Regions from separate parts of the Serratia ureilytica genome, predicted to be linked through region 3. Evidence: riboswitches for the same ligand, from Rfam matches in the RefSeq annotation. Region 3 holds a riboswitch; each other region holds the start of a gene.
The links. Region 3 has a riboswitch for thiamine pyrophosphate ahead of J0X03_RS08075 (TenA family protein). Riboswitches for the same ligand answer to the same signal wherever they lie in the genome.

Region 1 (10,300 bases), 2.5 Mb from region 3:
GGCAGCGGTGCCCATCAGCACCCCGGCCAGCCCCTCAGGCAGGCCGAGATCGGCGGTAATATACAGCGGCATGTCGATGATATACATGGTGTTGCAGGTCCACATCAGCATCGAGGCGATAAACAGCAGACGCACGTCGCGATTGCGCCAGGCGCTGGCGGGCGCAATCGGCGCGGAAGCACCGTCCCGCAGCCCGTCGCCGTCCGCCGCGCGCGGCACCGAAGGCAGCATGAACCCGACCAGCAGCACGCAGATGGCGAAGGTGGCGGCGGCGATCAGGAACATCACGGTAAAGCCGTAATTCAGCGCCAGCGCAAACGACAGCGGCGGGCCGATAACCCACGCCAGCGAAAGCTGGGCGCGCATCACCGAACTGAACATCACCACTTCACGCGCCTCGCTGTCGGCGTATTCCCGCGCCAGCGCGAAGATCTGCGGCATGGCGGTGTTGGCAACGGCGGACATCAACACCCCGGCGGTGATCAGCGTCAGGTAGTCGCGGTTGAAAGCGAACAGCAGGCAGTTGCCGACCGCCATCAGGCAGCACAGCAGGATCAGCCTGCGCCGATCGCCGCGGGTGTCGGAACGTTTAGCCAGCAGGAAGCTGACGACGATGCCGGCCACCGCGTTGGCGGTGTAAAACAACCCGACCCACAGCGGCCGCACCTTAACTTCGGTGGTCAGAAACAGGCTGAGCGTCGGCGTCAGCAACGCGCCGGCGATGCCGGAGAGAAAAGCGATCAGCAGGAAGGCGGCAAAGATGGGGTTGATGCGCAGTGATAACCGTCTCAGGCGTTCCATATCCTCTTCCCTGATCCCAAAGCAGAAGCAAAAACCTTAGGTCACGGCGAGGAAAATGCAAGTCCATCGCTCTAACCGCAAATAAAAAAACCAGTGGGGCGACCCACTGGCTGGTGAAACAGCACCATTACTCAGAAACTTTTATGCCGCAGCGCCTTACAGGTGCTCGCGATACTGCTTGTCGCTCATCTCTTTGATATCCCATTGCGTCAGGTGCGCCAATATTGCCAGCCGCGCCTGCTCGGGCACCACGTTCAGCCAGTCAGCGTGCTGCCGACGCACCGCGCTGAAATAGCGCTGATAGAACGATTTGGATAAGAAAGCTTTCATGATTACGCCCTCCCCTTTCATTGATGAAAATTATCGGCGTAATATAGGGAAAGAAAAATTGACGAGTTGAGACAGGAGTGTTCCTCTTTTATGTCCACGTCCAGATTGCAGCAGCAGTTCATCCGTCTGTGGCAGCGCTGCCACGGTGAAACCACCGACACCACGCTGCAGGCACTGGCGGAGGCGCTGAGCTGCTCGCGGCGCCACGTACGCTCCCTGTTGAGCGCTATGCAGCGGGAGGGCTGGCTCACCTGGCAGGCGGAGTCGGGACGCGGCAAGCGTTCGCGGCTAACCTTTCATTACACCGGCCTGGCGCTGCAGCAACAGCGGGCCGAGGAGCTGCTGGAGCAGGATCGCATCGATCAGTTGGTGCAGCTGGTGGGCGACAAAAACGTGGTGCGCCAAATGCTGCTGTCGCAGCTGGGGCGCAGCTTCCGTCAGGGGAAACATATCCTGCGGGTGCTCTACTATCGGCAGTTGTACAACCTGCTGCCCGGCTCGGCGCTGCGGCGTTCCGAGACCCATTTGGCGCGTCAGATCTTCAACGGCCTGACGCGCATAAATGAGGAAAACGGGGAACTCGAATCCGATCTGTCCCACCATTGGCAGGCGCTGACGCCGCTGCACTGGCGGTTTTACCTGCGCCCGGCGATCCATTTTCATCATGGCCGCGAGCTGGAGATGGCGGACGTCATCAGCTCGCTTTCGCGTCTGACCTCGCAACCGCTGTTCTCGCATATCGAAAGCGTCACCTCGCCGACGCCGTTCGTTGTCGACGTGCATCTGCGCAGCCCCGACCACTGGTTACCCTGGCTGCTGGGCAGCGTGCACGCCATGATCCTGCCGCGCGAATGGCGCGATCTGCCGGACTTCACCCGCCATCCGATCGGCACCGGCCCCTACCGCGTGGTGCGCAACCTTCCCAGCCAGATGAAGATCCACGCCTTCGATGACTATTTCGGCTACCGGGCGCTGATCGATGAGGTCAACATCTGGGTGCTGCCGGAGTTCTCCGAAGAACTGGTGCACTCCGGCGTACAGCTGCAGGGCGATGAAACCGGCAACAGCGAGCTGGAAAGCCGGCTGGAAGAAGGCTGCTACTTCCTGCTGTTCGATCAGCGCTCTCCCTTGGCGGCCGATCCCGCCATGCGCAGCTGGCTGTGCGAATTGATCAACCCCATTTCGCTGCTGAGCCACGCCGGGCCGCTCTACCAGCGCTATTGGTCGCCGGCGTACGGCCTGCTGCCGCGCTGGCACCACAACCGCGCGCTGGCGCAGCAGCCCAAACCGGCGGGGCTGACCGAACTGACGCTGACTCACTTCAATGAGCATTCGGAGTTCCACGCCATCCGCCAGGCGATCGAGCCGCTGCTGGCGCAGCACGGCATCCGCCTGATCGTGCAAAGCGTGGATTACGCGACCTGGCACCAGGGCGACGCGCGCAGCGATCTGTGGCTCGGCAGCGCCAACTTCTATCTACCGCTGGAGTTTTCGCTGTTCGCCACGCTGTACGAGCTGCCGCTGATGCAGCATTGCATGAGCGAGGACCTGGCGCAGGATGCGGCGCTGTGGCGCGCCAACCGTCTGCCGCTGGCAGAGTTCTGCCAGCGCCTGGTCAGCAATCACCAACTGCATCCGCTGTTCCACCACTGGCTGCAGTTGCACGGCCAGCGCAGCATGCGCGGCGTGCGAATGAACACCCTCGGCTGGTTCGACTTCAAATCCGCCTGGTTTGCCCCGCCGGAGGCATAAGCGCCTTTCGCCCAAGTCGGTTAATCTTTACAATAGCGCCGTCTCAACGGGGTGCGGAGAGTCGGGCCGCGTGATAAGCCCGATTTTCCGCTGAGAGCACACCCGTCGAACCTGATCCGGTCAATACCGGCGGAGGGATTTGAGCCCAGCGAACCGGCGACGCCGCCTCGCCCCCTCAGATGCCCTTGCCCCCTTATTTTTCAGGAGTGCAACGTGGTCAAAAAATATCTGCCCTGCTTATTGCTGCTGTGCGCCGCGCCGGTGTTCGCCAAGCCGACGCTGACGGTTTACACCTACGATTCCTTCGCCGCCGACTGGGGCCCAGGCCCGGCGGTGAAAAAAGCCTTCGAAGCCGAGTGCGACTGTGAGCTGAAGTTCGTGGCGCTGGAAGACGGCGTCTCACTGCTGAACCGCCTGCGCATGGAAGGCAAGAACAGCGCCGCCGACGTGGTGCTGGGGCTGGACAACAACCTGCTGCAGGCGGCGCAGCAAACCGGCCTGTTCGCGCCGAGCGGCGTGGACACCGCCAAACTGACGGTGCCGGGCGGCTGGCAGGACGCGACCTTCGTGCCTTACGACTACGGGTATTTCGCCTTCGTCTACGACAAGGAAAAACTGAAGAACCCGCCGAAAAGCCTGCAGGAGCTGGTCAGCAGCGATCGTGACTGGAAGGTGATCTACGAAGATCCGCGCACCAGCACGCCGGGCCTCGGCCTGCTGCTGTGGATGCAAAAAGTGTATGGCGACAAGGCGCCGGCCGCCTGGCAGCAGCTGGCGAAAAAGACCGTGACCGTCACCAAAGGCTGGAGCGAAGCCTACGGCCTGTTCCTGAAAGGCGAAGGCGATCTGGTGCTCAGCTACACCACCTCCCCCGCCTATCATCTGATCGCCGAGAAAAAAGACCGCTACGCCGCCGCCACGTTCAGCGAAGGCCACTACCTGCAGGTGGAAGTGGCCGGCAAACTGAAGGCCGCCAAACAGCCTGAGCTGGCGGAGCGTTTCATGCAGTTCATGGTGACGCCGGCATTCCAGAACACCATCCCGACCGGCAACTGGATGTACCCGGTGATCAACACCCCGCTGCCCGTCGGCTTTGAACAGATGAACGTGCCGCATACCGCGCTGCAATACAGCGCCGAAGAGGTGGCCACACAACGCGGCGGCTGGATCCGGGCATGGCAAACCGCCGTCAGCCGCTGATCCCCCGCTGGCTCTGGCCGGGGCTGCTGGCCGCCGGCATGATCCTGCTGGTCGCCGCGCTGGCGATGGGCTCGCTGTGGCGTCACTCGCCGGACAGCGGCTGGCGCGGCCTGTGGCAGGACAGCTACCTGTGGCACGTGGTGCGCTTCACTTTCCTGCAGGCGCTGCTGTCGGCGCTGATTTCGGTGCTGCCCGCCATTCTGCTGGCGCGCGCGCTCTATCGCCGCCGTTTCCCCGGCCGGCAGTTGCTGCTGCGACTGTGCGCCATGACGCTGGTGCTGCCGGTGCTGGTGGCGGTGTTCGGCCTGCTCAGCGTCTATGGGCGCCAGGGCTGGCTGGCGACGCTGTGCGGCTGGCTGGGCGTCGAGTATGATTTCTCGCCCTACGGGCTGCAGGGCATTCTGCTGGCGCACCTGTTCTTTAACCTGCCGCTGGCTACCCGCCTGTTGCTGCAGGCGCTGGAGAATATTCCGGTGGAACAGCGCCAGCTGGCCGCCCAGCTGGGCATGAACGGCTGGCAGCAGTTCCGCTTCGTCGAATGGCCGGCGCTGCGCCGCCAAATCCTGCCGAGCGGCGCGCTGATCTTCATGCTGTGCTTCGCCAGCTTCGCCACCGTGCTGTCACTGGGCGGCGGGCCGCAGGCCACCACCATCGAGCTGGCGATCTACCAGGCGTTGAGTTACGACTACGATCTGGGCCGCGCCGCCCTGCTGGCGCTGATCCAACTGGGCTGTTGTCTGGGGCTGGTGCTGATCAGCCAACGCCTGAGCCAGGCATTGCCGGTAGGGCATACCCACGCCCAGCGCTGGCGCAACCCGGAAGACAGCCTGTGGCGGCGCATCAGCGATTTTCTGCTGATCGCCGCCGCGCTGTTGCTGCTGCTGCCGCCTCTGCTGGCGGTGATCGCCGACGGCGCCAATCAGGCTATCATCAGCGTGCTGCGCCAGCCGGTGCTGTGGCAGGCGCTGTTCACGTCGCTGCGCATCGCCCTTGGCGCCGGAGCGCTGTGCGTGGCGCTCACGATGATGCTGCTGTGGAGCAGCCGCGAGCTGAAACTGCGGCAGCAGCTGCGCGGCGGCCAAGCGCTGGAGCTGAGCGGCATGGTGATCCTGGCGATGCCGGGCATCGTGCTGGCCACCGGGTTCTTCCTGCTGCTGAACGATACGATCGGGTTGCCGCAGTCGCCCTATGCGCTGGTGATCCTCACCAATGCGCTGATGGCGGTGCCCTATGCGCTGAAGGTGTTGGAGAACCCGATGCGCGACCTCGCCGAACGTTACAACCCGCTGTGCCTGTCGCTGGATATCCGCGGCTGGCGACGGCTGCGGCTGATTGAACTGCGCGCCCTGCGCCGCCCGCTGGCGCAGGCGCTGGCCTTCGCCTGCGTGCTGTCGATCGGCGATTTCGGCGTGGTCGCCTTGTTTGGCAACGAGCATTTCCGTACCCTGCCTTTTTACCTGTATCAGCAGATTGGCGCCTACCGCAGCCAGGACGGGGCGGTGACCGCGCTGCTGTTGCTGCTGCTGTGCTTCCTGCTGTTTACCCTGATTGAACGCTTACCGGGCCGCCATGCTGACGCTTGAAAAACTGACCTATCTGTATGAACACCTGCCGATGCGCTTTGATCTGCGCATCCAGCCGGGCGAGCGCGTCGCGGTGCTCGGCCCCAGCGGCGCCGGTAAAAGCACCCTGCTGAGCCTGATCGCCGGTTTTCTACCGGCGGCCAGCGGCCGGCTGCTGCTGAACGGCGAAGACCACACCGCCACGCCGCCGGCCAAACGGCCGGTGTCGATGCTGTTTCAGGAAAACAACCTGTTCGCGCACCTGACGGTGGCGCAGAACATCGGGTTGGGGTTGGATCCCGGTCTGCGCTTGACTGCGCAGCAACGTCAACAGCGAGAGCACATCGCCCGTCAGGTCGGCCTGGAAGAACACCTGGATCGCCTGCCGGCGCAGCTTTCCGGCGGTCAGCGTCAGCGCGCCGCGCTGGCGCGCTGTTTGATTCGCCGGCGGCCGATCCTGCTGCTCGACGAACCCTTCTCGGCGCTCGATCCGGCGCTGCGCAACGAGATGCTGCAGCTGCTGCAGACGGTGTGCGAACAGCGCGACCTGACGCTGCTGATGGTGTCGCACAACCTCGACGACGCCGCGCGCATCGCGCCGCGCACGCTGCTGGTGGTCGACGGCCGCATCTACTACGACGGCCCGACGCAGGCCCTGCTGGACGGCAGCGCACCGGAAGCGCGCGTGCTGGGCATTTCGGGTAAAGCGTGATCTGACGCGCGTTTTTTATGCTGCGCCAATAAACCTGTTGTGCGAATTTTGCGCCTGTGTTTTTATAAAAACCTGACTTTTTTTACTGATGATAAGGTTCCCTGTGATCGCATCCTCGCTGACTTCGACCCTACTAGTTACCGCGCTACCAGCCGCGGTGGTCGTCGTGCGTGTGGTGGTGGTCGTCGGCAATGCGCCGTAGGGTCCGAATCAACGCATCGATTCCAAAACCCCGCCGGCGCAAACCGGGCGGGGTTTCTTGTTTTAGCACCCTGCCCAGAAAAGCTCACCGGCCTTGAGAAAGGACAGGAACATGGCAACTTCGGGCACGCCTCAACCGGGCACCAGTTTCACCGGCGCACAATTGATCGTTCATCTGCTGGAGCGTCAGGGCATCACCACCGTCGCCGGCATCCCTGGCGGCGCCGCGCTGCCGCTGTATGACGCGCTGAGCCAAAGCACCCGCATTCACCACGTGCTGGCGCGCCACGAACAGGGCGCGGGCTTTATGGCGCAAGGCATGGCGCGCGCCAACGGCAAAGCGGCGGTGTGCATCGCCTCCAGCGGGCCGGGCGCCACCAACCTGGTCACCGCCATCGCCGACGCCAAGCTCGACTCCATTCCGCTGGTGTGCATCACCGGGCAGGTGCCTTCCTCAATGATCGGCACCGACGCCTTCCAGGAAGTGGACACCTACGGCATTTCCATCCCGATCACCAAGCACAACCATCTGGTGCGCGATATCCGCGAGCTGCCGCAGGTGATTGGCGACGCGTTCCGCATCGCCGAGTCCGGCCGTCCCGGCCCGGTCTGGATCGATGTGCCGAAAGACGTGCAGACCGCCACCATCACCCTGGAAGAGCTGCCGCCGATCGCCGTGCCGGACGCCGCCCCGAGCTTCGATCCGGCGCTGGTTTCGCAGGCCGCCGCGATGATCAATCAGGCGAAACGCCCCATCCTCTACCTGGGCGGCGGCATCATCTGCGCCGACGCTCACCGGCAGGCGCTGGAGCTGGCCGAGCGCGCCGGTCTGCCCACCACCATGACGCTGATGGCGCTGGGCGCGATGCCGGTGGAACACCCGCTGTCGCTGGGCATGCTGGGCATGCACGCCGCGCGCAGCACCAACTTCATTCTGCAGGAGGCCGATCTGCTGATCGTGCTGGGCGCGCGCTTCGACGATCGGGCGATCGGCAAAACCGAGCAGTTCTGCCCTAACGCCGCCATCATTCATGTGGATATCGACCGCGCCGAGCTGGGCAAGGTCAAACAGGCCAACGTGGCGATCCATGCCGACGTCGGCCAGGTGCTGCAACAGCTGCTGCCGCAGATCGACACGCAGCCGCGCAGCGCGTGGCTGAACACCGTCAACGATCTGAAGCGCGAATTCCCGTTCAACATGCCGAACGCCGACGATCCGCTGAGCCATTACGGCCTGGTGCTGGCCGCCGCGCGCTGCGTGGACGACAGCGCCATCATCACCACCGACGTGGGTCAGCATCAGATGTGGGTAGCGCAGGCCTATCCGCTGAGCCGGCCGCGCCAGTGGCTGACGTCGGGCGGCCTGGGCACCATGGGCTTCGGTCTGCCGGCGGCGATCGGCGCGGCGTTGGCGGAGCCCGAACGTAAAGTGCTGTGCTTCTCCGGCGACGGCAGCCTGATGATGAACATTCAGGAAATGGCCACCGCGGTCGAGCACGATCTGGACGTGAAAATCATTTTGATGAACAACCAGGCGCTGGGGCTGGTGCACCAACAGCAAACCCTGTTCTACCAACAGCGCATCTTCGCCGCCGCCTATCCGAAGCGTACCGACTTCCTGAAAATCGCCGCCGGATTCGGGCTGGATACCTGCGATCTGAACGCCGCGGAAGATCCTCAGGCGGCACTGGCTGAGGCGATCCAGCGCCCGGGTCCCTGCCTGATCCACGCGCTGATCGATATCAACGAAAAAGTGTTCCCGATGGTGCCGCCGGGCGCCGCCAACATCGACATGATTGGAGAATAAGCCATGCTGCAACCACAAGATAAACCACAGGTGATCCTGGAGCTGGCGGTGCGCAACCATCCCGGCGTGATGTCGCACGTTTGCGGGCTGTTCGCCCGCCGCGCGTTCAACGTCGAAGGCATTCTGTGTCTGCCGTTGAAAGACGGCCAACAGAGCCGCATTTGGCTATTGGTCGCCGACGATCAGCGGCTGGAACAAATGATAAGCCAGGTGGAAAAGCTGGAAGACGTGCTGCGGGTGAAGCGCCACAGCGAAGACGTGCGGGTATTTGAACAGCTGGAAGCGTTCTTCCTGTAAGGCGAACGGGGGCTGACGCCCCCTATCCATTATGATGATTGCCCGGACAGCACCTGCCACAACAGGTGCCGATACACCGGCATCAGCGGCTGCTGGCTCAGCAGATAACCGACCGACAGCGCCGCCAGCCAACTCACGGCGCACACCACGCGCAGCCGCAGCGGCGTCAGCCACCGGCTCAGCCGATCGGCGTTGCGCTTGCCCTCGCGCCACCAGCGCCAGCTCAGCCACACCGCCAGCCAGACCAGCAGCGCCGCCGCGAGCAACAGCCACTTGAACGTCGCGCTGTTGGCGTCGGCGGGGATATCGATCGCCACCCCCGCCAGAATGCCGGGGAAGAAATAGACCGGCGGCCAGGTCAGGCAACCGATGATGTTCGGCAACGCAAACTTGTACGGCGGCAAATCGAGCATGCCGGCCACCATCGGCACCAGCGGGCGCGTCGGGCCAACGAAGCGGCCGATCAAAATGGTCGCCATGCTGTGCTGGTGCAAGGCATGTTCGGTTTTGTCGAGCAGCGCTTTGTTCTTCTTCAGGAACGACCAGCGGTGCAAAGGCCCCTTAAAGGCGCGACCGACGAAATAGGAGATCCAATCGCCGAGCAGGCAGCCGACGATGCCCGCCGCCCAGGCGTAGTAAAAATCCACCTTGCCGCTGCCGATCAGCGCGCCGATGCTGGCCATCATCACCGTGCCAGGCAACAGCAGCCCCACCAGCGCCAACGACTCCAGAAAAGCGACCAGCAGAACGACCATCAGAGTGAAAGCCAGTGACTGGGTGATCAAATCTTGTAAATAGGCTTCCATTACACCTCTGTGGATTATTCGGGCCAAACGGGGCCGAGGATTTTCCAGCGCCGCCGCTGGCGAGTCAATCGATGAATTGTATGCGTATTTGGCAACGCCGCGCAGCAATGGACAATGACTGTATAAAAACCCATACTATAATTTATCTATATTAGCGCCAAAACCGACATCACGCTGAACGTCGCACACGCCGCCCGGCGAAAAACGAAGGGGTTATGACAGCACTGCAACAGGGGTTCCTGCTCACTCGCCACTGGCGCGACACGCCCGCCGGCACCGAGGTCGAATTTTGGCTGGCGACCGACGCGGGCCCGCGCCAGCTGCGTCTGCCGCCGCAAACCTCGGTGGCGTTTATCCCCGCCGAACAAAGGCAGCGCGCGGAACTGCTGCTGCGAGAAGAGCGGCAAGTCGAACTGAAACCGCTGGCGCTAACGGATTTTCATCACCGGCCGATGCTGGGGCTGTACTGCCGCCAGCACCGTCAGCTCATCAAGCTGGAAAAACTGCTGCGGGAAGGCGGCGTTGCGGTCTACGAGGCCGACATTCGCCCGCCCGAGCGCTACCTGATGGAACGCTTCATCACCGCGCCGGTATGGTTCAACGGCCAGGGCGACGGCAATGGGCCGTTGCTCGGCGGCCAAATGAAGCCGGCGCCGGAGTACCGCCCAACGCTAAAACTGGTGTCGCTGGATATCGAAACCACCGCCCACGGCGAGCTTTACTCCATCGCGCTGGAAGGCTGCGGCCAGCGGCAGGTCTACATGCTGGGGCCGGCCAACGGCGGCGATGAGCCACTGGATTTCGATCTGGAATACTGCGCCAGCCGCCCTCA
Region 2 (10,300 bases), 2.1 Mb from region 3:
GGCGTAAAAGAGCGCTATAAGCAGATCGAACCCAATCTGGATAACTACTCGGTGGCCGAGATCCTGTTTCTGGCGTTTGAAAGAACCAAAACTGCGCTGCTGCTCAGTGAAAACGACGACTACGACGCTTTCCTGATCAAAAAGAAAATATTTTACTCGAAGATCCAAATCCTGGAGAGCCGCTCCACCTTCAGCGACTCTTTCTATTACGACGACGAATTTATCAAGAACGTCGCTCTGCTGAAGCAACAGTACCTAACGCTGGGCGATCTTTCCGTCGGTTTGCTGGCAGGGCGGAAAAGCAAGGCGGATATCCTCGCTTATATGGATGACATCGAGGGCACGTTGGTCGATATCCAGGAGATTATTTATCGGATACAAATTAAAAACTTCACCGAGGTTAAAGGCATCATCCAGGATAATTCGAGAAAAGCCGAGATGTTCGCCGTCTTATCGCTGATTTTGGTGTTCCTGATGATGTTCCTGGTGGTGAGAAACGCCTTCTCGTTAAAAGAGATCATCAAGAACAAGAACATCTTTATCTCATCCATCTACCATGAAATCGCCGGTTCGACGCAGGCCATCGTCATCGCCGCGGATATCATGGAGCACGAGCTGGCGCAGGAAGAGCTGAAAAAGGAAGCCCGCCTGATCTCCTACCACGGCAACAAGATCGCCGAACAAACGCGCGAGGTGATGGATTATTCGCGGTTTGAAATGGGGGAGGTGAACGTCAATATTTCCACCTTTCGGCTGCATGAGGTGGTGGACGATGCCATGACCAGTATCAGCGCCGGGCGCGGTAATCGCATCGTGGTGCGTCGTTCATCCTATGTTGGTTTGATTTGCTCCGACAAATATAAGCTCTACCGAATATTGGCCAATCTGCTCAGCAACGCGGACAAATTTACCCACCACGGCGCGATCATCCTTAACGTGAAGGTGTGCCATGGCAATCTGTATTTATGGGTAAAAGACAACGGCATCGGATTTAACGTTAATAATCTGGAACGGTTGTACAAGGCGTTCAATCAGGGAGTAGAAAGGGAAACGCGGCAGGGACTGGGGCTGGGGCTGACCATTATCAAGAATTATGTGACGACGCTGAAAGGCGCCATCAGAGTCAAATCCACCGAAGGCGTTGGTTCATCGTTTTTCATCCGCATTCCGGTCAAACTAATTAAAGAATAAATTCGACAGCAGCAGTGAGGAGATAATCAGCGGTTTGGTCGGTTTTTCCACCAGGTGCACGTCATAGTGCAGGATCATATCGCCGATATTCTTCTCATAGTGATTCAGCTGGCCGGTCAGAATGATGATGCGCGCGTGCGGATCGAGGGTGTCCTTTATTTTCTTCACGACGCGTTCTGAGGTTTCGCCGAAGTCCAACAGCCAGTCCAGAATAAACGCCTCAAAGGACTGTTGCTCAAGTGCGGCCAGCATGGCATCCGCCGTTTGAAAGGTCTCGGTCTCAATGCCGTAGCGGCAGGCGATTTTCTTCAACAGCTCGAGGATATCGCTGTCGTTGTCCAGGATCGCGATGCGCGGCGCCGGCAGAAAGTCTATCTTGTTGACTCTGTACAGCGGTACGTCGGCCTGCGTATCCCGGCTGGTATTGATGATGAAAAGATCATCTTTTTTGTAGGCGTAGGTTTCGTCGTCGTCCAGCTGTGTCACCGGGTGTTCGTCGACTTCAACCTTACAGCGTTTGTGAATGCTGTTCATGATAAAAACGCCGTTATGCGTTCTTTGGCCGGCGAATGGCTCGTTGAAGTACTGAAACACCTTTCTGACTTCGTCGAGGGTGATGCCCCTTTTACCATCTAGCTTCTGCTTGGCGCTGTTGTACTGAAGGTTCAGTATGTTGGCCATCGTGGAGGCATGTTTTCTGTCGCCAACCCCTTTCAGAGTGAGCAACGCGCTGATTGCATCGATGTAATTTGGCGTTTTCTTCATGACAACCTTGGCTTTTTTGATGTTGACCGCGAGCGTGGCAAATCTGCGCGAGGACCCGTGCTGGATTATAGATGATGCCCCGGAGGTTGCGGTGATATCAGTTTGATTTTCCTTGGCAAACTCAGAATACACTCGATATCAAATAAAAAAACACTCAAAAGACATTCACATTTAATCGTTTGTATGGTTAATTAGCGCACATACTGTGTGATTCGCGTCCTGGGGGGGTTGCCAGTCTCACAAAATAAACCGCCTGCTCTTGTCTGTAAGCAGGGAGCAGGCGGCAAAAAAACGCGACGGCCAACACCAGGGCCATTGGCAGTATCGGGGATTACCCCTCGAGTCACTTTTCGTCTCCGCATCGACTTTTTCCTCGTTCTGCCGTTCTCTGCCGCAACGGGCTCCATTGAAAAACACTCTGCATGAGTGCTGAACACCGCTATTCCCTCATCATGCCCGTCACCTGAGCCGATAAAACCGCCTGTTCGTGCGTGCCCTCAGGCGCAGGTTCCAGGATGGCCGTTGGTGAGGAACCGGAGTCGCGCAAGAGCGTCTGTGCGCGATCCGGGGTTGGATAAGGCGGGGCCATCAAGAGGGTAACGGCCCCGGCCGACACCGGGTTTGGCGGTCGGCAACGTCACTATAATCGGCGCGTTTGCCGGCGCCAGCGCCACCGTTCGGCATTGCGCGGCCGCTCCAGCGTTTTCTTCGCACGGCGGCAAACGTTGCCGCTTATTGCGCGCTGCGTCCCAGATAATCGTCCCAGTCTTTCCACACTGGCTGCAGCCCGGCGTTGCTGATGGCCTCGGCGACCTGCTGCGGCGTGCGGCCGTCGTGCGGCTCAAACTGTTCCAGCTCAGGCGGTACGTCGTCGGCATAGCCGCCGGGTTGCGTCTTGGATCCGGCGCTGACGCTATTGATCGCCACCGGGATCATATGATCGCGGAAGTACGGCGACTCCCGGGTAGACAGCGACAGCTCAACGTCCGGCGCGAACAGCCGGAAGGCGCAGATCAGCTGCACCAGCTGAGGCTCACTCATGATAGACGCGGGCTCAATGCCGCCGGCGCAGGGGCGCAGGCGTGGGAACGAGATCGAGTAGCGGCTCTGCCAATAGGTTTGCTGCAGGTAGAACAGGTGTTCCGCCAGCAGATAGCAGTCGGTTCGCCAGCTGTGGGACAGGCCGATTAACGCGCCGAGGCCGATCTTGTCGATCCCGGCGCGCCCCAGGCGATCCGGCGTGGCCAGGCGCCAATGGAAATCCTGCTTCTGGCCGCGCAGGTGGTGCTGCAGATAGGTGGCCGGATGGTAGGTTTCCTGGTACACCAGCACGCCGTCCAGGCCCAGCGTTTTCAGTTCGGCGTATTCCTCCTGCGCCAGCGGCTGCACTTCCATCATCAGCGAGCTGAAGTGGCGGCGGATCGCCGGAATGTGCTGGCGGAAATAGTCCATGCCGACCTTGGTCTGATGTTCGCCGGTGACCAGCAACAGATGTTCGAACCCCAGCGCCTTGATGGCTTCGCACTCGCGCGCAATCTCCGCCGCATCCAGCGTTTTGCGCTTGATGCGGTTGCTCATCGAAAAGCCGCAGTAGGTGCAGTCGTTGGCGCACAGGTTGGACAGGTACAGCGGCACATAGAAGCTGACGACGTTGCCGAACCGCTGACGGGTCAGCAACTGCGCGCGTTGCGCCAACGGTTCCAGATACGGCGCGGCCGCGGGGGAGATCAGCGCCATAAAGTCGTCGCGCGTCAGCTTGTCGGCGTTCAATGCGCGTTCCACGTCGCGCGCCGTTTTGCCGTTGATGCGCAGCGTAATGTCGTCCCAGTCCAGCTGTTGCCAGCGGCTACTGAAATCGTCGGTCATCACTGCGCCTCCTCTGGCTGGCTGAGGAAAGCGGTCAGCGGGCTGGACGCGACCGCGCCGCGCTGGCTGGAGCCTAATCCGGCGCTGCGTGCCAGCTCGCCGGCCTCCAGCGCCAGGCGAAATGCCCGCGCCATCTGCACCGGATCGCGCGCCACGGCGATGGCGGTATTCACCAGCACCGCGTCGGCGCCCAGCTCCATCGCTTCCAGCGCGTGGCTTGGCGCGCCGATGCCGGCGTCTACCACCACCGGCACCTTAGCTTGCTCGATGATGATTTCGAGGAAGTCACGGGTGCGCAGACCGCGGTTGGAGCCGATAGGGGCGCCGAGCGGCATCACCACTGCGCATCCCACTTCTTCCAGCCGTTTGCACAGCACCGGATCGGCGCCGCAGTAGGGCAGCACCACAAAACCGTCTTTCACCAGCGTTTCCGCCGCCTTCAGCGTTTCTATCGGATCCGGCAGCAGGTATTTCACATCGGGATGGATCTCCAGCTTCACCCAGTGGGTGCCGAGCGCTTCGCGCGCCAGTCGGGCGGCGAACACCGCTTCGGCGGCCGTTTTGGCGCCGGAGGTATTGGGCAACAGCCTGACGCCCAACTGTTGCAGCGGCGCCAAAATGGCGTCGTTGCCGCCGCGCAGATCGACGCGCTTCATGGCCATGGTCACCAGCTGTGAGCCGGAGGCCGCCAGCGCCTCCAACATCAGCGCCGGGGTGGCGAACTTGCCGGTGCCGGTGAACAGGCGCGAGGTAAAAGTGGTATCGGCGATTTTCAGCATGTCAGCCTCCGGCGATCGCTTGAAACAGCAAAATGTCGTCACCGTCCTGCACCTGATGGTCGGCCCAGTCGGCGCGTGGGATGATGGTTTGGTTGATCGCCAGCGCGGTGCCCGGCTGGTGGCGTTCCAGCTGGGTCAGCAGGGCGGCGACGCTGAGCGGCTGTGCCAGCTCCAGCGGTTGGTCGTTCAGACGGATCTTCATGCGGCGCCTCCGCAGACCGGGCAGGCGCGGGCCCGGCTCAGCTGCAGCGTGCTCCAGCTCTGCTGCTTGCCGTCGAACAGCCGCAGCTTGCCGCTGAGGGAGGAAGGAAGGCCGGCCAGCATCTTGATGGCCTCCAGCGCTTGCAGAGTGCCGATCACGCCCACCACCGGGCCGAGCACCCCGGCGGTGCGGCAGTTGCGCTGCGGTTCTTCCTGCTCCGGGTACAGGCAGGCGTAGCAGCCGTGCGCATAGGGCGGCTCGAGCACCAGCAGCTGGCCGCTGAAACCCACTGCGCTGCCGCTGATCAGAGGCTTGGCGGCGGCGATGCAGGCGGCGTTGACCTCATGGCGGGTCGCCATGTTGTCGCAGCAGTCCAGCACCAGATCGGCGCGGGCGACCGCGTCGCGCAGCGCTTGCCCTTGCAGCCGCTGCGCCAGCGGGATGGACTCCACCAACGGGTTCAACGCCTGCAGATGGCGTTGCGCCAGCGCCGCTTTGCCGGTGGCGGTATCGGCGCTGCGGTACAGGATTTGCCGCTGCAGGTTGGTGACGTGCAGCGTGTCGTCGTCGGCCAGCAGCAGCGTGCCGACCCCGGCGGCGGCCAGATACAGCGAAGCCGGGGACCCCAGCCCCCCCAGGCCGACGATCAGCACCGTGGCGCGCTTGAGTTTTTCCTGACCTTCCGGGCCGACATCCTCCAGCAGCAGCTGGCGGCTGTAGCGCAGGAACTCCCGATCGTTAAGCATCGTTCGGCTCCTTACCTTCGATCAGCCGCAGCAGTTCGGCCGTCGCCGCGCGCCAGTCCGGCGCCTGGGTGATGGCGCTGACCACCGCCACGCTGCCGACGCCGCACGCCAGCACCGCCGGTACGCGATCGATACTGATCCCGCCGATCGCCACCGTCGGGTAATCCGCCAAACCGGCGATGTGGCGTTTTAACTCCGCCAGCCCCTGCGGCGCCGAAGGCATGTCTTTGGTCTGGGTGGGGAAGATGTGCCCCAGCGCGATGTAGGAGGGTTTCACCGCCAGCGCGCGCGCCAGCTCGGCATCGTCATGGGTGGAAACGCCGAGCCGCAGCCCGGCGCGGTGAATGGCCGCCAGATCGGTGGTATCGAGATCTTCCTGGCCCAGATGCACGCCGTAGGCGCCGTGCTTGATCGCCAGCCGCCAGTAATCGTTGATGAACAGCCGCGCCTGATAACGCCGGCCCAGCGCGATGGCGGCGGCGATATCCTCTTCGACCTGCTCGTCCGGCAGATCCTTGATGCGCAGCTGGATCGTGGTAACGCTGGCCTCCAGCAGACGAGCGATCCATTCCACGCTGTCGACGACCGGGTAAAGCCCCAGTTTGTGGGGCGTCGCCGGGAAGGGCGTCGTGATATCAGTCATTGCTCGTCTCCTCCTGCAGATTGCCGGCGCTGTGATACAGCTCGCTGCCGCGGGCGCGGAACTCGGCGGACATTTTTTCCATGCCGGTCAGCTGCACCTCGATCGGTTTGGCGGCCTCTTGGGCGGCGGCGTAGTCGCGCACCTCTTGTGAAATCTTCATCGAGCAGAATTTCGGTCCGCACATCGAGCAGAAGTGAGCGATCTTGCCGGACTCCTGCGGCAGGGTTTCGTCGTGATAGGCGCGCGCGGTGGCCGGATCGAGCGCCAGATTGAACTGATCTTCCCAGCGGAATTCGAAACGCGCCTTGGACATGGCGTTATCGCGGATCTGCGCGCCCGGATGGCCTTTGGCCAGATCGGCGGCGTGGGCGGCGATCTTGTAGGTGATCAGGCCCTGTTTGACGTCCTCTTTATTCGGCAGGCCGAGGTGCTCTTTCGGCGTGACGTAACACAGCATGGCGCAGCCGAACCAGCCAATCATCGCCGCGCCGATGCCGGAGGTGAAATGGTCATAGCCCGGGGCGATATCGGTGGTCAGCGGGCCAAGGGTGTAGAACGGCGCTTCGTGGCAATGTTCCAGCTCTTCGGTCATGTTGCGGCGGATCATCTGCATCGGCACGTGGCCCGGGCCTTCAATCATCACTTGTACGTCGTATTCCCAGGCGATTTTGGTCAGCTCGCCCAGCGTATGCAGCTCGGCGAACTGGGCCTCGTCGTTGGCGTCCTGAATCGAACCGGGGCGCAGGCCGTCGCCGAGCGACAGCGAAACGTCGTAGGCGGCGCAGATCTCGCAGATTTCACGGAAGTGCTGATAGAGGAAGTTTTCCTGATGGTGCGACAGACACCATTTGGCCATGATCGAGCCGCCGCGCGACACGATGCCGGTCAGGCGTTTGGCGGTCATCGGCACGTAGCGCAGCAGCACGCCGGCGTGGATGGTGAAGTAATCGACCCCTTGTTCAGCCTGTTCCAGCAGCGTATCGCGGAACATCTCCCAGGTGAGGTTTTCCGCCACGCCGTTGACCTTCTCCAGCGCCTGGTAGATAGGCACGGTGCCGATGGGCACCGGGCTGTTGCGCAGGATCCACTCGCGGGTTTCGTGAATGTAGCGGCCGGTGGAGAGATCCATCACGGTGTCTGCGCCCCAGCGGGTGGCCCACACCAGCTTCTCCACCTCTTCTTCGATCGACGACGTGACCGCCGAGTTGCCGATATTGGCGTTCACCTTCACCAGGAAATTGCGGCCGATGATCATCGGCTCCGCCTCCGGGTGATTGATGTTGGCGGGAATGATGGCGCGGCCGGCGGCCACTTCCTGGCGCACGAACTCCGGCGTGATGTTGTCCGGCAGGTTGGCGCCCCAGCCCTGGCCCGGATGCTGGTGGCACAGCACCTCGCCGCGAATGCGTTCGCGCCCCATGTTTTCACGGATGGCGATGAACTCCATCTCCGGGGTGACGATGCCGGCGCGGGCATAGTGCAGTTGGGTCACGCACTTGCCCGGCAACGCCTTGCGCGGCAGCGGCAGATGTTCGAAGCGCAGGTGATCCAGCCCCTCGTCCGCCAGACGCTGTTGGGTGAAGCCGGAACTGGCGCCGCTCAGGGTCGCGGTATCGCCGCGCGCGTCGATCCAGCCGGCGCGCAGCTTGGCCAGGCCGGCGTGCACATCGAGCTCGGCCTGCGGATCGCCGTATGGGCCTGCGGTGTCATATACCGGGATCGCCTCGTTCTGTTCATACTGCGGGCTATCTTTGCTGCCGCCGACCAGGGTCGGGCTGAGCTGAATTTCGCGCATCGGCACCTGGATATCGCGGCGCGAGCCCTGCAGGTAGATGCGGCGTGAGTTTGGGAAAGCCATGCCTTGCAGCGTGTCGATAAACTGCTGGGCGGCTTCGCGTTGCGCTTTACGGGCGCGCGGTGGATTAACGTTAGACATAGCAAGTTCCTACCAGTGTGTTGGGTTGGGAAAGTTGCTTGTCTGGAGCTCGGAGGGAGTAATGATGGTGGCCGATAAGGCTGGACGCCCGCAAAGGGAAGGCCGTGCCTGTGGCGATAGATTACTCTTGTTCCCTTCGCGGGTATTAGCCCGATCAGGTTCCGCGGATCCCGAATTAACGGTCTCAGCCTGGCTGATTCGATGAACAAATCAGGCGCTAGGCACTCCGACAAGATGCCCCCCAGTATAGGAGGGATAAGAAAAAAAACTATAAAATTTTAACGCGCCGGATCCAGCGCCTGGTCCGGCAGCGGTTGCTGCGCGGCCTCCGCTTCCAACAGGATCAGCTTATCTTCCAGCGCAAAGCGCGCCGCCAGCGTTTCGCCGATATCCGACAAGGCCTGATGGAATTCCAGACAGACCTCCTGATCGATATCCACTTCGGTATAGCGATCGTGGAACGCCATGATCTGTTCGGTATTGGCCCATAGCTTGGGGTAGATGTTCACCGCCAGCGACATTTTCGGACTGGCTGCGCCTTCCACTTGTTTGATAATTCTGTCATAGATATGAAAATGCCCTGCTGAGAGGTAATCCACCAGGTTATGGCAAAAGTTCTCCAGCGCTTTTTCATTCAGCGGCGTATGCTTTTCTTTATTCGGTTTGAGGCCTACCAGCGTGCAGTAGGCGACCAGCAACTGCTTGCGGGCCTGAAGCCATTGATCAACTAATTCATTACTACCGCCAACGCGCTGAGTCAGCCTTTCCAAACGGTTGAGCATGTTTGACTCCGTGTAAGTAACAAAAGTAACCGGTAAGTTATTAAAATGTAACAAAGCCGATTTGTAGAGTGCCAGTGAAGCTGAGGTTGTGCAACAACGATATGGAACTTGCATTAACGGGCAATGAAAACGGCTGGTGGATCGTCAGCCATGAAAGCAAACTTTGGTTACCGAACGGTGAATTGCCGTCAGGAACGGCCGCCGTCCTCGGGCTGCAGGGCCACATGGCGCGCATCATCGGTGAGTGGGAGGGCGCGCCGGTCTGGCTGGTGCGCCAGGCGATGCCGCGGGAGATGGGATCGGTGCGTCAGCTGTTGGATCAGGATCGCGGTCTGTTCCAGCTTGCCGGGCGCGGCGTGCAGCTGGCGGATTTCTACCGCTCCCATCGCTTTTGCGGCTACTGCGGCCATGAGATGCATCTCAGCCGCACCGAAAGCGCCTGCCTCTGCGGCCACTGCAAAGAACGGTACTACCCGCAGATTGCGCCCTGCGTGATCGTCGCCATTCGGCGCGACGATCAGATCCTGCTGGCGCAGCACGTGCGCCATCGCGGCGGTATCCACACGGTGCTGGCCGGTTTCGTCGAAGTGGGCGAAACGCTGGAGCAGGCGGTGGCGCGCGAAGTGATGGAAGAGAGCAATATCGAAATCAAGAACCTGCGCTACGTCACTTCACAACCCTGGCCGTTCCCACACTCGCTGATGATGGCCTTTATGGCCGATTACCATCAGGGCGACCTTCGTCACGATCCCAAGGAGCTGCTTAACGCCGGCTGGTATCGCTACGACCAACTGCCGCTGTTGCCGCCGCCCGGCACCGTGGCGCGCCGGTTGATTGAGGACACCGTGGCGCTGTGCCGGGAAGAATAATGTACAATGGCCGGCAGATTATTAAGGGAGCCCCATAAATGACTGAGTTGAAGAACGATCGCTACCTGTGCGCGCTGTTGCGCCAGCCGGTGGATGTGACCCCCGTATGGATGATGCGCCAGGCCGGTCGTTATTTGCCGGAGTACAAGGCGACCCGCGCCCAGGCCGGTGATTTCATGTCGCTGTGCAAGAACGCGGAGCTGGCCTGTGAGGTTACGCTGCAGCCGCTGCGCCGCTATGCGCTGGACGCCGCCATTCTGTTCTCCGACATTCTCACCATTCCCGACGCCATGGGGCTTGGCCTGTACTTTGAAGCCGGCGAAGGCCCGCGTTTCAGCTCACCTATCACCTGCCGTGCCGACGTCGACAAACTGCCGGCGTTTGATCCGGAAGTGGAGCTGGGCTATGTGATGAACGCGGTGCGCACCATCCGCCGCGAGCTGAAGGGCGAAGTGCCGCTGATCGGCTTCTCCGGCAGCCCGTGGACGCTGGCTACCTATATGGTTGAAGGCGGGAGCAGC
Region 3 (10,300 bases):
CGCTGTATCAGCACTTTTGCCGCTTCTACCACCAGGATCCGCTGGCGCGCCTGTTGCGCGGCCAGGCGGAAAACGACGCGCAATGGGCTGATTGACGGGCATATTGCTCAGATACCGAGCAGTCGCACCGCCTGGGGCAATTTAGCGTTGACACACCCGGGGCCGCTGGATATGATGCGCCCCGTTCACACGATTCCTCTGTAGTTCAGTCGGTAGAACGGCGGACTGTTAATCCGTATGTCACTGGTTCGAGTCCAGTCAGAGGAGCCATATTTAGAGAAGCCCGCTTAAGGAAACTTAAGCGGGCTTTTTGCTATGGGGCGTTTACAGCCCGCGTTTTTCCATCAGCAGCGCCAGATCGACCAACCGATTGGAGAAGCCCCACTCGTTGTCATACCAGGCAAGCACCTTCACCAGATTGCCGCCGATCACCAGCGTGGACAAGCCGTCGATGATCGACGAACGCGCATCGCCCCGGTAGTCGCTCGACACCAGCGGCTCATCGCTGTAGCCCAGGATCCCTTTCAGCGGGCCGGACGCCGCCGCCGCGCGGAACGCCGCGTTGATCTCCTCCGCCGTCGCCGGGCGTTTCAGCGTCACCGTCAGATCGACAATGGAAACCACCGGCACCGGCACCCGCAGTGAATAACCGGTCAGGCGGCCGTCCAGTTCGGGGATCACCTTGCCGAGCGCCTTGGCCGCACCGCTGGAGTAAGGCACGATAGACTCCGCCGCCGCCCGCGCGCCACGCAGATCTTTTTCCGGCTGATCGTGCAGCGCCTGGCTGTTGGTATAGGCGTGAGTGGTGTTCATCAGCCCGTATTCGATGCCGAACGCCTGATGCAGCACCTGTGCGGCGGGCGCCAGCCCGTTGGTGGTGCAGCTGCCGTTGCTGACCACCTTATGCAGCGCCGGATCGTAGAGCTGGTCGTTAACCCCCATCACCAGCGTGATGTCATCGTTCTTGGCCGGCGCCGAGATAATCACCCGCTTGGCGCCGCCGTGCGTGATGTGCACTTCCGCCTTGGCCTTGTCGGTAAAGAAGCCCGTCGCTTCGATCACCACGTCCACGCCCACGCTGTGCCAGGGGATCTCGGCGGGATCGCGCTGCGAAAACACCTGAATCGGCCGGCCGTCCAGCAGCAGCTGGTTGTCGCCGGCTTCGACCCTGGCGGCCAGGGTGCCGGAAAGCGTGTCGTATTTCAGCAGGTGCGCCAGCGTCTTGCTGTCGGTCAGATCGTTGATCGCCACCACTTCAAAATCGCTGCGCCCCAGCGCCGCGCGCAGCACGTTGCGTCCGATCCTGCCGAATCCATTAATGCCTACTCTCACCATGATGCACTCCTCGTTTTGGGCTTTGCCTCAACTCTAGCCCTGCCTCGAAGCGGCGTAAATGGCGTTTACCGATCAATTTACGCCAAATTGCGCGCATGAAAGCGTTCGCGGTATTCGCTCGGGGTCAGCTGCAGTTTTCGCTCAAACACCCGCCGCAGGTTAAGGCCGTTGCCAAAGCCGGTGGCCAGGGCGATCTGTTCGATGCCTTGCGCACTCTGCTCCAGGCGCTGTCTGGCGGTATGCAACCGCCCTTCTTCGACGAATTTGGCGGGAGAAATGCCCGTCTCGCGGGTGAACACGCGGGTAAAGTTGCGCGGGCTCATCGCCACGCGTTCGGCCAACCGTTCAACGCTGAGATCGTCGGCGAGATTCTCCAGGATCCAGGACTGCAGGTCGCGGATCGGGCCCGGCGATTTGGCCTGGTTGAGCGGGTAGCGGCTGAACTGCGCCTGCCCGCCGGGGCGGCGCAGAAACATCACCAGATCCTGCGCCACTTCACGCGCCTGCACGAAGCCGTAGTCGTCCTCCACCAGCGCCAGCGTCAGGTCGAAGCCGGAGCTGACGCCGCCGGAGGTCCAAATCGGCCCGTCCTGCACGTAGATCGGGCCGTTTTCGACCTGCACCTGCGGGAAACGCGCCTGCAGCGTTTCCGCCAGTCGCCAGTGGGTGGTCGCCCGCCGTCCGTCCAGCAACCCGGCTTCGGCCAGCAACAGTGCGCCGCCGCAAACGGAGGCGATACGGCGCGTCTGCGGCGCCGCGCGGCGCAGCCAATCCGCCACCAGGGCGCCCTCTTCTTCGCTCGCCCCTTTGCCGGCGACGATCACGGTATCGCGCGGCAGGAACGGATCGAGATCCGCCAGGCGATGGTCGGCCAGCAGGCTCAGGCCTGACAGGCCGTGCACCACTCGGTGAGATTGCGTAGTGGCGACCGCGATCTGATACAGCGGCGTCTCGGCGGCACTCAGGCGATTAGCCTGCATCAGGATATCGGCGATGCCCGCCGCTTCGAACAGCATGCCCCCTTCAGGGACGATAATCAGGAATGTGTGCATGGCGATAATAGAGAGAACGGTCAAAACAGGTCAGGAAGCCACTGTATAAGAAAAGCGCCGCCGGTTCACCCTGCGGGCATAAAAAAGCCCGCCGATAACCCCGACGGGCCTGGAAGGAATAGTCATTTAAATCTGTGGCAGAGTCACCCCGCCGGCGCGCGCCAATTGCGCCAGCAGCGCCGTTTGAAACGCCTCGTCGTGTACCGCCGCGTGAGGCTCGAACCGCTGCTGATGATGCCAATAGCCGCCGGACGCCAGGGCCTGAGGTTCATCGCTGCTCACCAGCCATGCCTGCGTCACATGCCCCAGCGCCAGATCGTCGGGCGCGTCCGCGCCGCCCATTTTGGTCGGCACCCAGCCGGGATCGACCGCGCTGCTGATGACGTCGGGCCACAGGCGCGCCACGGCGGCGGCCAGCGTGGTGACGAACAGCTTGCTGTCCGAATAAGAACCGGCGGCGCCGCCAAGCCAATCTACGCCGTTCAGCTCCGCCACGCCGTCAAAGTGCATACTGCTGCTCAGGTAGACGATACGCGTGGGGCGTTCGATCAGGGCCGTCAGCAGGTAGGGCGCTATGACGTTCACCGGCATCACCTGCGGCCCGGTGAACATGCCGGCGTTGTGGATCACCGCGTCCGGACGGCCGAGGCGATTGACCTGCTCGGCAAGCTGCCGAGTCTGCTGCACATCGGACAAATCGCCGATCGCCGCCTGTGCACCGCGATCCAGCAGATCGCGCACCGCGTCCAGACGGCCGGGTGCGCGCGCATGCAGAATCACCTGATGCCCTTCGTCCAACAGCGTTTGCGCGGCGGCGCGGCCCAGCCCGTCCACCGAACCGGTAATGAAAATGCGTGACATGCCATCCTCCGTTTAGCGCCAGCCGAGCGCCGGCGCGACATGGGTTAAAATCGATTCGATCACGTGGGCGTTGTAATCCACGCCCAGCTGGTTAGGCACGGTCAGCAGCAGCGTATCTGCTTCGGCGATGGCCTCGTCCTGCGCCAGCTGCTCGATCAACACGTCCGGCTCGGCGGCATAGCTGCGGCCGAAGATCGCCCGGGTCTGCGCGTCGATATATCCGAGCTGATCGCCCTCCTTGCCACCGCCGCCGAAGTAGTTGCGATCCCGCTGATCCACCAGCGCGAAGATGCTGCGGCTCACGGAAACCCGTGGCTCATGCGCGTGGCCGGCCTCTTGCCAGGCGGCGCGGTAGGCGCGGATCTGCTTGGCCTGCTGGATGTGGAAGGGTTCGCCGGTCTCGTCGTTCTTGAGCGTCGAGCTTTGCAGGTGCATGCCGAGCTTCGCCGCCCAGACGGCGGTGGCGTTCGAACCGGCGCCCCACCAGATGCGATCGCGCAGCCCGGCGGAAAACGGCTCTGGCCGCAGCAGCCCGGGCGGATTCGGGAACATCGGCTGCGGATTGGGTTCGGCGAACCCTTCGCCGCGCAGCGCTTCCAGGAACACTTCGGTATGGCGGCGGGCCATGTCCGCGTCGGTCTCGCCGTCGGCCGGGGCATAGCCAAAATAGCGCCAGCCGTCGATCACCTGTTCCGGCGAGCCACGGCTGATGCCGAGCTGCAGCCGCCCGCCGGCGATCAGATCCGCCGCGCCAGCGTCTTCCACCATGTACAGCGGATTTTCATAACGCATGTCGATCACGCCGGTGCCGATCTCGATGCGTTGGGTTTTGGCGCCAATGGCGGCCAACAGCGGGAACGGCGACCCCAGCTGGCGTGCGAAGTGGTGCACGCGAAAATAGGCGCCGTCCGCCCCCAGATCTTCGGCGGCGACCGCCAAATCGATGGACTGCAGCAGCGCATCCGCCGCGGAACGGGTACCGGACTGGGCGGAAGGCGTCCAGTGGCCAAACGAGAGAAAACCAATCTTTTTCATCGGGCATCGTCCTCAAAGGCAAAACATGGGCCTACAGTGACAAAAATCGCGCGCTTTGCGCCAGCAAAATCGCCCCCGATCGCACTAAACGAACCGATTGCCGCCGCGCCGCCCGGCGATTGTAATCAAAAAACAAATGTCGTATAACAGGCAGCTCCGAGGGGTGTCCTGTTACGGGCTGAGATGGCGCAAGCCGAACCCTTTGAACCTGATCTGGGTCATGCCAGCGAAGGGACGGTTAGGCAACCGCGCGATCACCCGTTGCCTGTTCATACCTCAGCGTGCCCGGATCTCCACTGACTCAAGGAGGTCCCATGTCCATCACCACCCTGTTCGAAAGCGGTCTTTACGGCCGGCTGCGCCAACAGGCCGGCAGCCACTGGCAAAATTACGTCGATCACCCGTTTCTGCAGCAGCTGGCCGCCGGCACCCTGCCTGAACGCGCTTTTCGCCGCTACCTGACGCAGGACTATCTGTTCCTGCTGCACTTCGCCCGCGCCTACGCGCTGCTGGTCAGCAAGCTGCGCACCCTGCCGGAGATGCGCGCCGCCACCGCCTCGCTCAACGGCATCGTCGCCGAACTGCCGCTGCACGTGGCCTACTGCGCCGAATGGGGGCTGAACGAAGCGCAGATCGCCGCCCAGCCGGAGGCGGCGGAAACCATGAACTACACTCGCTACGTGCTGGACATCGGCCATGCCGGCGACGCCCTCGATCTGCTGGCCGGCCTGCTGCCCTGCGTGGCCGGTTATGCCGAAATCGGCCTGCGGCTGCTGCACGATCCCGCCACCCAAATGGAGGGCAATCCTTACGCCTCCTGGATCCGCAACTACGGCGACGAGGGCTATCTGGCCGGCGTGCACGCCGCCATCGAACTGCTGGAAACCGTCGGCCACCAGCGCGGCGCACAAAGCCGCTTTACCGAGCTGGCGCAGATTTTCACCACCGCCACTCAGCTGGAAGCGGCATTTTGGCAAATGGGGCTGAACGCCTCATGACCTCCCCGCGCCTCCCGCCCGGCATCCAGGTGCGGGATCTCACTCTGCGCTTCGGTCAACAGACGATCTTTGAGCGGCTGAGCTTCGACATCGCCGGCGGCAGCTTCGTCTCCCTGCTCGGCGCCAGCGGCGCCGGCAAAACCAGCCTGCTGAAGATCATCGCCGGGCTGGCGCAGGCCAGCTCGGGCACGGTGAGCGGCAGCGACGGCCTGCCGATCGCCGGGCGCATCGCCTACATGGGGCAAAAAGACCTGCTCTATCCGTGGCTGAGCGTCGAAGACAATGTCGCCCTCGGCTCGCGGCTGCGCGGCGAAGCGCCGGATCGGGCGTGGACGGCGCACCTGCTCGAGCGCGTAGGCCTGGCCGCGCATAGCCGCAGCCTGCCCGCCGCGCTGTCCGGCGGCATGCGCCAGCGCGCCGCCATCGCCCGCACGCTCTACGAACGCCAGCCAATCGTGCTGATGGACGAACCCTTTTCCGCGCTGGACGCCATTACCCGCGCCGAGATCCAGAGCCTGGCCGCCGAGCTGCTGGCGCAAAACACCGTGCTGCTGATCACCCACGATCCGATGGAGGCTTGCCGCCTGAGCCACCGGCTGCTGGTGCTGTCGCCTTGGCCGCTGGGCCTCGACGATACCCACCGCATCAGCGGGCAACCGCCGCGCGCGCCGGATGACGCCGACCTGCTGAAAAGCCAGGCCGAGCTGCTGCTGCAAATGGTGAGGGCAGCGCAATGAATATCGCCAAAGAGCGCGGCTTCACCCGTCTGCGGCGTGGGTTGACGGTCTTCATCGGCCTGCTGCTGCTGTGGTGGCTGGCGGCGCAAAGCGGCATTCCGGCCTTTCTGCTGCCCACGCCGGGCGCGGTGGCGCAGGCGCTGTGGGACGGACGCGGCTATCTCGCCTGGCACACGCTGGTCACGGCTTCGGAGATCGTCAGCGGGCTGGTGCTGGGCGTGTTGCTCGGCGCGGCGCTGGCGCTGTGCATGATCTTCTCGCCGCGCCTGCAGCGCTGGCTGATGCCGCTGGTGCTCACCAGCCAGGCGATACCGGTGTTCGCCCTGGCCCCATTGCTGGTGCTGTGGTTCGGCTTCGGCATGAGCGCCAAAGTGGCGATGGCGGTGCTGGTGATCTTCTTCCCGGTGGTGTCGGCCTTTTTCGACGGGCTGCGCCGGGTCAACAACGACTATCTCGATCTGGCGCGCACGATGCGCGCTTCGCGTTGGGCGCAGCTGCGGCACGTGCGGCTGATGGCGGCGCTGCCGGCCTTCGGCTCCGGCCTGCGCATGGCCGCCGCCGTCGCGCCGATCGGCGCCATTATCGGCGAATGGGTCGGCTCGGCCGAAGGGCTGGGCTACGTGATGCTGAACGCCAACGCGCGCATGCAGACCGACGTCTGCTTCGCCGCGCTGTTTATTTTGGTGCTGATGACCGTGCTGCTGTGGGCTGCGGTGGATGCGCTGCTGCGGCGCCTGATCGCCTGGGCGCCGGAAAACGACTGATGATTGCAACCATAACCAGGGATAAAGGAACGACCATGATCAAACAAACCGTTTGCGGGCTGCTGCTCGGCGCCGCCATCACCGGCCAGGCCGGCGCGGCCGAAAAGCTGACGCTGGTGCTCGACTGGTACATCAACCCCGATCACGCGCCGATTATGGTGGCCGAGCAGATCGGCGCCTTCAAGGCCGAAGGGCTGGACGTTAAGATCGTGCCGCCGTCCGATCCGGCGCTGCCGCCGCGGCTGGTGGCCGCCAAACAGGCCGACCTCGCCATCACCTATCAGCCGCAGCTGCATTTCTTCGCCGATCAGGGCCTGCCGCTGATGCGCGTCGGCACGCTGATCAACACGCCGCTGAATACGGTGATCGCGCTGGATAAAAACATCACGTCGCCGGCGGATCTCAAGGGCAAAACGGTGGGTTACTCCGTCAGCGGCATCGAACAGGCGACGCTGGCCACCATGGTCGAACACGAGCACCTCAAGCCGCAGGACATCAAGCTCATCAACGTCAACTTCCAGCTGACCAGCGCCCTGCTGGCGGGCCAGGTCGATGCGGTGATCGGCGGCTACCGCAACATCGAAGCGCTGGAGCTGAAGCTGCGGGGCAAGACGCCGGTGGTGTTCAACGTCGAAGATTACGGCGTGCCTGCCTACGACGAGCTGATCATCGTCGCCCACCGCGATGCGGTGAACGAGCCGAAAATTCGCAAGTTCCTCGCCGCGCTGAAGAAAGGCAGCGACTACCTGCATGCGCACCCGCAGGACACCTGGCTGGCGTTCGCCAAGGCGCACCCGGAGCTGAATACCGAGCTGAACAAACAGGCGTGGCAAGCCAGCCTGCCGCTGTTCGCACGCGATCCGGCCAAGCTGGATCGCGCACGCTACCAGGCTTACGAACAGTTCCTGTTCGACAACAAGCTGATCAAGAAAATCACCCCGGTGGAACAGTACGCGGTGGAGCTGGACTGATCACACCGAGGCGGCCGGCGGCGCCACCGTCACCTCGCCCTGGCCGCTGCGCTGCAAGGCCGCCTTCACCAGCCCGTTGGCCTTGCAGCGTTCGATAAACGCGTTCACGTAGGCGGCGCCCTGCGTTTTTTGCCGCGGCACCGCCATCGCCTGGCGAATGGCGGTGAAATGCCCGTCCAGCACTCGGTAGCCGGGATGGGCGGCCGCGGCGGCCAGCAGCGGTTGACGCACGCCGGCCGCCGCCTCCAGCCCGCGTTCGAAAAACAGCGCGATCGCCTCGGCGGAAGTTGCCGCCCGCACCAGCTGCGCCTGCTGCAGCGTGCGCGACAAAAACAGATCGTACGCAGCGCCCTGGCCGACCGCAATGCGTACCTCCGGCCTGTCGAGCTGCGCCACCTCAAAGTAAGGCGCGTCGTTCGCCACCAGGTAAGTCCCCTCAATGATCACGTAGGGTTCGCTGAAGGCAATTTGCGCCGCGCGCACCGGCTCGATGGCCATAAACGCCAGGTTCCAGGCGCCGCTGTCCAGGTCGGCGAACACCTTGCCGGCCGCGTCATAGGTCACCAGCTCCAGCGCCACGTCCAGTTCGCGAGCCAGCGCGGCGGCCAGCTCCACCGAAGCGCCTTGCGGTTTACCGCCGGGCCCGGCCTGCGCCAGCACCGGATTGCCGAGATTGATCGCCGCGCGCAACACGCCTTGCGGGGCCAGATCGTCGAGTACCGCTGCGGAAATCGTCTGCATACTTCCTCCTGAATGGCTGATGGACGCGCCGTCGTGGCGCTCATTAAGCGTAGAGCGAAACCTCCGACCAGCAAGATTTCGCCGCCGCGGCCGCCGCCGACGTGATTAACGTCACACTATTGTCATAAAAATGTACAATAGCCGCCGACCGTCGGCCGGAGCGGGACATCGCGCGTTGTTCCGCCGCCGACAATAGGCTATACCCTTCACTTTTCGCGCCGCGGCACGGTCGGCGGCGCAGACCAGGGCAGCAACGTTTTTTTCCAATCAGACAAGGTTTGGCGGATGGTTCTCGCAGTCGTTTCGTTTGTTCTTTTTTTGGCGTCGATCTTGATTTATCGCACCCGGGCCGCCGCCAACCGCTGGTGGTTCGCCATTCTGCTGACGCTGCTCGGCAGCTATCTGGTGCTGAACGTCATTCTGATCGCCAGCAACTACTTCACCGGCGACGGCATCACCGATGCGGTGATCTACACCGTCACCAGCAGCCTCAAAGGCGCGGGCATCAGCAAATACGTGCTGCCGTTCATCGGCCTGCTGGCGGCGCTGGGGCTTATCTTCGCGGTGCTGGCCCGCAGCCTGCTGCGCCGCAAGGCCAAAGGCAGCAGCGTGGCCTACAGCCTCGTCGCCGTGCTGCTGGCGCTGTTCTCGGTCGGCACCACCCCGGCGTTTCAGGACATCTCGCTGCTGGTCAAGAGCCAGATCGTCGGCGATACCGCCGATTTCACCACCTACTACAAGGCGCCGAAAAAGACCGTGCAGGGCAAACGGCCGAACCTGGTGTACATCTATGCCGAGAGCCTGGAGCGCACCTACTTCGATACCGAGCTGTTTCCCGGCCTGGCCGACGAGCTGAACGCCCTGCGCGCAGACAGCATCGATTTCAGCAACACCCAGCAATTGCCGGGCACCGGCTACACCATCGCCGGCATGGTCGCCTCACAGTGCGGCATTCCGCTGTTCGCGCCCTTCGACGGCAACGCCTCCAGCGCGGTCTCCACCTTCTACCCGGAGAACGTCTGCCTGGGCGACGTGCTGAAGGCCGCCGGCTACAGCAACTCTTTCTATCAGGGCGCCGAGCTGGCGTTCGCCGGCAAAGACACCTTCCTGAAATCCCACGGCTTCGACCACGTTTACGGTTTCAAAGAGCTGCGCGAACAGGTCGCCGATCCGAGCTACAAAAACGACTGGGGCTGGTACGACGACAGCGTGCTGGACGTGGTGTACGGCAAGTTCGTCGAGCTGTCCAAACAGCGCCAGCCGTTCTCGCTGTTTACCCTGACCGTCGATACCCATCACCCGGACGGTTTTATCTCCGCCGGCTGCAGCAAGAAAAGCTACGCCTGGCAGAACAAGGAAAACCGCTCGCTGAGCGCGGTGGCCTGCAGCCAGCAACACATCGCCGCGCTGATCGACAAAATCAAACGCTCGCCCTATTTCAGCAACACCGTGATCGTGGTGTCCTCCGATCATCTGGCGATGAACAACACCGCCTACGACATCCTGACCAAACAGAAGCGCCGCAACCTGTTCTTTATCATCGACGGCACCCGGCCGCAGGCGGAGCAGCGCAACGAGAAACGCAGCACGCTGGATAACGGCGCCACGGTGCTGGACGTGATGGGCGGTGACAACTATATCGGCCTCGGCCGCAGCAGCCTGTCGGCGCCGTCGCTGTCTACGGTGTTCCTGAATATCGAAGAGAAAATCAACGGCTGGAAACCGGCGGTGATCAATCAGTGGGGCCTGCCGAACCGCATCAGCGACTACAGCGTGGACACGCGCCAGCGCAGCTTCAGCTTCTCC

Region 1: linked by a shared signal. The riboswitch ahead of thiB (thiamine ABC transporter substrate binding subunit) and the one ahead of J0X03_RS08075 (TenA family protein) in region 3 are both predicted to bind thiamine pyrophosphate.
Region 2: linked by a shared signal. The riboswitch ahead of thiC (phosphomethylpyrimidine synthase ThiC) and the one ahead of J0X03_RS08075 (TenA family protein) in region 3 are both predicted to bind thiamine pyrophosphate.

What each region holds. Positions count from the first base shown of each region.
Region 1 is NZ_CP071320.1:4,323,602-4,333,901, forward strand. It holds gene J0X03_RS20490 (sugar efflux transporter) at 1-801, opposite strand, end outside; gene sgrT (glucose uptake inhibitor SgrT) at 958-1,131, opposite strand; gene sgrR (HTH-type transcriptional regulator SgrR) at 1,222-2,883, shown strand; TPP riboswitch at 2,921-3,039, shown strand; gene thiB (thiamine ABC transporter substrate binding subunit) at 3,097-4,083, shown strand; gene thiP (thiamine/thiamine pyrophosphate ABC transporter permease ThiP) at 4,059-5,666, shown strand; gene thiQ (thiamine ABC transporter ATP-binding protein ThiQ) at 5,653-6,357, shown strand; gene ivbL (ilvB operon leader peptide IvbL) at 6,446-6,559, shown strand; gene ilvB (acetolactate synthase large subunit) at 6,671-8,365, shown strand; gene ilvN (acetolactate synthase small subunit) at 8,369-8,662, shown strand; gene J0X03_RS20535 (DedA family protein) at 8,692-9,468, opposite strand; gene J0X03_RS20540 (DNA polymerase II) at 9,684-10,300, shown strand, end outside.
Region 2 is NZ_CP071320.1:4,763,031-4,773,330, reverse strand. It holds gene J0X03_RS22595 (sensor histidine kinase) at 1-1,191, shown strand, start outside; gene J0X03_RS22590 (helix-turn-helix domain-containing protein) at 1,177-1,872, opposite strand; gene thiH (2-iminoacetate synthase ThiH) at 2,689-3,822, opposite strand; gene J0X03_RS22580 (thiazole synthase) at 3,822-4,601, opposite strand; gene thiS (sulfur carrier protein ThiS) at 4,603-4,803, opposite strand; gene J0X03_RS22570 (HesA/MoeB/ThiF family protein) at 4,800-5,549, opposite strand; gene thiE (thiamine phosphate synthase) at 5,542-6,192, opposite strand; gene thiC (phosphomethylpyrimidine synthase ThiC) at 6,185-8,128, opposite strand; TPP riboswitch at 8,243-8,367, opposite strand; gene J0X03_RS22555 (Rsd/AlgQ family anti-sigma factor) at 8,407-8,910, opposite strand; gene nudC (NAD(+) diphosphatase) at 9,012-9,779, shown strand; gene hemE (uroporphyrinogen decarboxylase) at 9,818-10,300, shown strand, end outside.
Region 3 is NZ_CP071320.1:1,737,648-1,747,947, reverse strand. It holds gene mtfA (DgsA anti-repressor MtfA) at 1-95, shown strand, start outside; tRNA gene J0X03_RS08100 (tRNA-Asn) at 195-270, shown strand; gene gap (type I glyceraldehyde-3-phosphate dehydrogenase) at 325-1,335, opposite strand; gene J0X03_RS08090 (GlxA family transcriptional regulator) at 1,413-2,387, opposite strand; gene J0X03_RS08085 (SDR family NAD(P)-dependent oxidoreductase) at 2,514-3,248, opposite strand; gene J0X03_RS08080 (LLM class flavin-dependent oxidoreductase) at 3,261-4,283, opposite strand; TPP riboswitch at 4,433-4,535, shown strand; gene J0X03_RS08075 (TenA family protein) at 4,598-5,281, shown strand; gene J0X03_RS08070 (ABC transporter ATP-binding protein) at 5,278-6,018, shown strand; gene J0X03_RS08065 (ABC transporter permease) at 6,015-6,782, shown strand; gene J0X03_RS08060 (ABC transporter substrate-binding protein) at 6,818-7,753, shown strand; gene J0X03_RS08055 (transporter substrate-binding domain-containing protein) at 7,754-8,494, opposite strand; gene opgB (phosphatidylglycerol--membrane-oligosaccharide glycerophosphotransferase) at 8,780-10,300, shown strand, end outside.